2 regions of the Priestia sp. VA7 genome follow, and region 1 is predicted to be linked to the other one. Evidence: riboswitches for the same ligand, from Rfam matches in the RefSeq annotation. Region 1 holds a riboswitch; the other holds the start of a gene.
What was found. A riboswitch is a leader RNA that binds a small molecule or an ion and turns the genes downstream of it on or off. The one in region 1 is predicted to bind ZMP and ZTP.
Positions count from the first base shown of each region.

Region 2: another riboswitch for ZMP and ZTP. It lies ahead of AC0C45_RS21505 (phosphoglycerate dehydrogenase); the one in region 1 lies ahead of AC0C45_RS07585 (APC family permease).

Region 1 is NZ_JBVQPN010000002.1:194,495-196,702, reverse strand. It holds gene AC0C45_RS07585 (APC family permease) at 1-1,279, opposite strand, end outside; ZMP/ZTP riboswitch at 1,336-1,414, opposite strand; gene AC0C45_RS07580 (cupin domain-containing protein) at 1,799-2,208, shown strand, end outside.
Region 2 is NZ_JBVQPN010000004.1:722,695-724,902, reverse strand. It holds gene AC0C45_RS21505 (phosphoglycerate dehydrogenase) at 1-790, opposite strand, end outside; ZMP/ZTP riboswitch at 959-1,037, opposite strand; gene htpG (molecular chaperone HtpG) at 1,248-2,208, shown strand, end outside.

The DNA.
Region 1 (2,208 bases):
TAAGTGGCCACCTTGCCCAGTAAAGCGTCAAGGAAGCAAAAACGAAGCCGCATGGCGCAATAACTGATGCCCCTTTTAAATAAAATGGACGGTAAAAGTGTGAAGCCGTTTTTCTTAATGTTATAAGCGCTACAGGACCCATAATATAAGAGATAAGCGTCGCTACTGAGATCACTTCTGCTAAGACACCCCATCCTCTAAATAAAAAGAGAAACAAGAAGCAAGCTGCTAAATTTAGCCACATAGCTGGGCGCGGGACATTGTAAAGTGGATGAAGAGTACCAAATATCTTTGGCAAGTATCCATTTTGCTGCATCCCGTATAACATTCTAGAAGTAGTTGCCGTATATGTAGCACCTGTGCCGGAAGGAGAAACAAATGCGTCTGCGTATAACACAATTGTTAGCCAGTTAATTCCAAGCGCAATCGCTAAATCAGCAAAAGGAGAATTAAAATTCAAATGATTCCATCCATCAGCAATTGATGACGGACTTACTGCTCCGATAAAGACAATTTGCAATATAATGTATACAATTCCTGCAATAAAAATTGAACCAATTACAGCTATCGGAATCGATTTATTAGGTGATTTTGCTTCTCCTGCCATATTTACAGGACTTTGAAACCCATTAAATGCAAACACAATACCTGATGTTGCCACTGCCGTTAAAACACTGGCCCACCCATAAGGGGCAACCCCATGCTCACTTGAAAAGTTTCCACTATGAAAACCAGCAAAAAATAAAGCCCCTGCCGTTAAACCAGGAATAATTAATTTAACAATCGTAATAAATGAGTTTGCTTTAGCAAAGAGATTTACCGTCCAATAGTTCACAAAAAAGTAAACGAATAATAACAAAGACGCAACTGCCAACCCCTTGGATGTTAAAATTCCATTGTCTACCAATTCATGAGTCCAGCGAGCCCACTTCCACGGCCAAGTACTCATATATTGCACAGATGCAATAGCCTCCACTGTTATCGTTGAAGCGATTGAAATCCAGTTAGCCCAAGCAGCCAAAAAACCAATAAATGATCCGTGTGAATACTGAGGATATTTAACCATCCCCCCTGCTTGTGGAAACATCGCGCCCAGCTCAGCATATGATAGGGCAATGGTCAAAATAACCACCATTCCAATAACCCATGAAAAAATAGCCGCGGGTCCCGCAATTTGAGCTGCTTTCCATGCTCCAAACAGCCACCCTGAACCGATAATCGAACCTATGCCTGTCATGGTTAAAGCAAATGTTCCCATCTTCCTTTGCATATTGCTCATCCAAATCTACTCCTCTTCCCTAGGAAAATAAAAAAAACACTTGCGGAATTTTCTCAAGTGTTTGCCCAGGCGCGCGGCTTATACGCTATATGCTCCCCCATGGTCATCCATGTTGCGCCAGTCACATATAGGAATATATTTTTTATCAGTATATAACATTCATTACTATTACTCAATATACAAAATGTTTACATTACTTTTCTAAAAATAATAAATTATTCGTAAAATTCAGAATTAACCTTCTGAAAATCTCTTTTTAATTATAAAAATAACTAAAATCCTAACTTTCCTTGTTGTTTGATTCTTTTACTCCACGAGCAGATTATCTTCTGAAAATTATACTAATATATAATATTCATTTACATAATAAGAATTAACAGCTATATATCCATAGAATTCTTGCACTAGACTCTTTACTTATATACAATATGAAGAAAAGATACTAAAGTGAACTGCCCACCACTTAGCTACGCTTGAAGTGGGAGACTCCTTTTAGGAAAACGTTAAAACCTACATATCATGCACTTCGCAACAAATGAAGTACTTCGAGCAAACTTCTCTGTTTATGCAAGCACAAAACAGGGAAAATTACGAAAAAAGATTGTTAGAGGGATGCTTATGAATTATGCAAATGTAAAAGTTCTTTATTTTGATGACGACGGAACCATTCCAAATCACCCTCGTCTTCCAGTTTTGTTGTATGAACACGTATTTATTAGTAAGAAAGAGAAAGTGGAGAGCATTTTCAATTCTCACAACTGGAAAAACAGCTGGGTAGGCGGTATACATGATTTTCACCATTACCACAGCAATTCCCATGAAGCACTAGGTGTAATTAGCGGATCTGCACGTTTAAAACTAGGTGGACATATGGGGGAAAATATCGTGGTGCATGCTGGTGATGTGCTCGTACTTCCTGCAGGAACAGG
Region 2 (2,208 bases), on a different contig from region 1:
AATCTGTAATGTATCGGCCAACTTTTCCACTTTCAAGAGCAGCTTTCATATCTTCTTCGTTTACAAGCTCACCGCGTGAGAAGTTCAAGATATGAACATCCGGTTTCATGATGCTGAACGTTTCTTTATTGAAAACCCCTTTTGTATCGTCCGTTAGTGGAACGTGAACCGTAATATAGTCAGATGCTGCAAATAGTTCTTCTAGAGACATTGCACGCTGTACGTTGCGAGACAAATTCCAAGCTGTATTAACAGAAATGAATGGATCAAAACCAATTACGTCCATATCTAAATCAAGCGCATCGTTTGCTACAAGAGCACCAATTGCACCTAAACCAATAACACCTAACGTTTTACCTTTGATTTCTTTTCCAACAAACTGTTTTTTACCTGCTTCAACTAATTTAGGAATTTGATCACCTTGGCCATCTAATCCTTTTGTCCATTCAACTCCAGCAAATAAGTTACGAGAAGAAGCCATAATTGTAGTTAAAACCATTTCTTTTACTGCGTTTGCATTAGCTCCTGGCGTATTAAATACAACGATACCTTGCTCCGTGCAAGCGTCCACCGGTATATTATTAACCCCTGCTCCAGCTCGTGCAATAGCTTTTAAATTTTGGTCAAATGCCATGCTGTGCATGTTAAAGCTACGCACGACAATCGCATCTGGATTTTCGCTGTCGTTGTCAATTTGATAACCTTCTTGATTAAAAACATTTAGACCTTTTTGTGCAATGTTGTTTAAAGTTTTGATTGTTTGTACTTTTTCTAATGTTAATGTGCTCATTTTGTACTCTCCTCTGATTATCATCGTAGTTTTACATGTTTTTACCTTTGGATAAAGGAACTTCATTTTTAATTTTTTTAAAAGTCTGTTTTTTTAGCCTACATGTCTGATAACTTCTATATCCTCTCCCCCTAAACAGAAAGAGGTAAGAGATATGTATTAATCCCTTACCTCTGCCCAGGCGAACGGCTACGTCACTATATGCTTCCTCACGGTTATCCGCGTTTCGCCAGTCACATATAGTCTTTGAAATTAAGTATATTCTAGCAAACTCTTTCAGAACGTTCAACCTTTTTTTAAAAGTTTGCTTTTTTCAGTCTAATTTTTAATCTCTTTGGTGAATCTCCTAATGTATTGACAAATACCCTAATACATGTTAAATAAGAAGAGTGATTAGCACTCTATCCACTCAAGTGCTAATTGTTTTATAAGCCCTATTTGGAAAGGAGAATTTCTTATGTCAAAAAAAGAATTCAAAGCTGAATCAAAGCGATTATTAGAGATGATGATTAATTCCATTTATTCTCAAAAAGAAGTATTTTTGAGAGAACTTTTATCAAATTCAAGTGATGCAATCGATAAAATTTATTACAAAGCCTTAACAGACGACTCCTTGCATTTTAACAAAGAAAGCTACTACATAAAAGTAACACCAGATAAAGCTGACCGTACCTTAACCATTACGGATACTGGAATTGGCATGACGCAAGAAGAGCTTGAAAGCAGCTTGGGCACAATTGCGAGAAGCGGCTCTCTTGCGTTTAAAAACGAAAATGAAACAAAGGACGGGCACACGATTATCGGCCAATTCGGCGTTGGGTTTTACGCAGCGTTTATGGTAGCAGATGTCGTAACGGTGATTAGTAAAGCTTTAGGCAGCGATAAAGCCTATAAATGGGAATCTACTGGTGCTGATGGTTATACAATCGAGCGGTGCGAAAAAGAAACGGTTGGAACTCAAATCATTTTAAAAATTAAAGAAAATACAGAAGATGAAACATATGATGAGTATCTAGAAGAATATCGTTTAAAAGAGATCATTAAAAAGTATTCAGACTTTATCCGCTACCCGATTAAAATGGACATAACGGAAAAACGTCCTAAAGAAGGTTCTGATAACGAGCTAGAAGATTATACAGAAGAACAAGTTATCAACAGTATGGTACCGATCTGGAAGAAAAATAAAAATGAATTGACTTCAGAAGACTATGAGCAGTTTTATTCAGAAAAACGCTATGGATTTGATAAACCGCTCACTCACCTTCATATTAACGTGGATGGAACGATTCGCTACAATGCTATTTTATTTATTCCAGAAAATAGTCCGTTTGATTACTACTCAAAAGAATTTGAAAAAGGACTTGAACTCTACTCAAACGGCGTCTTAATTATGAATAAATGTGCAGATCTTCTTCCGG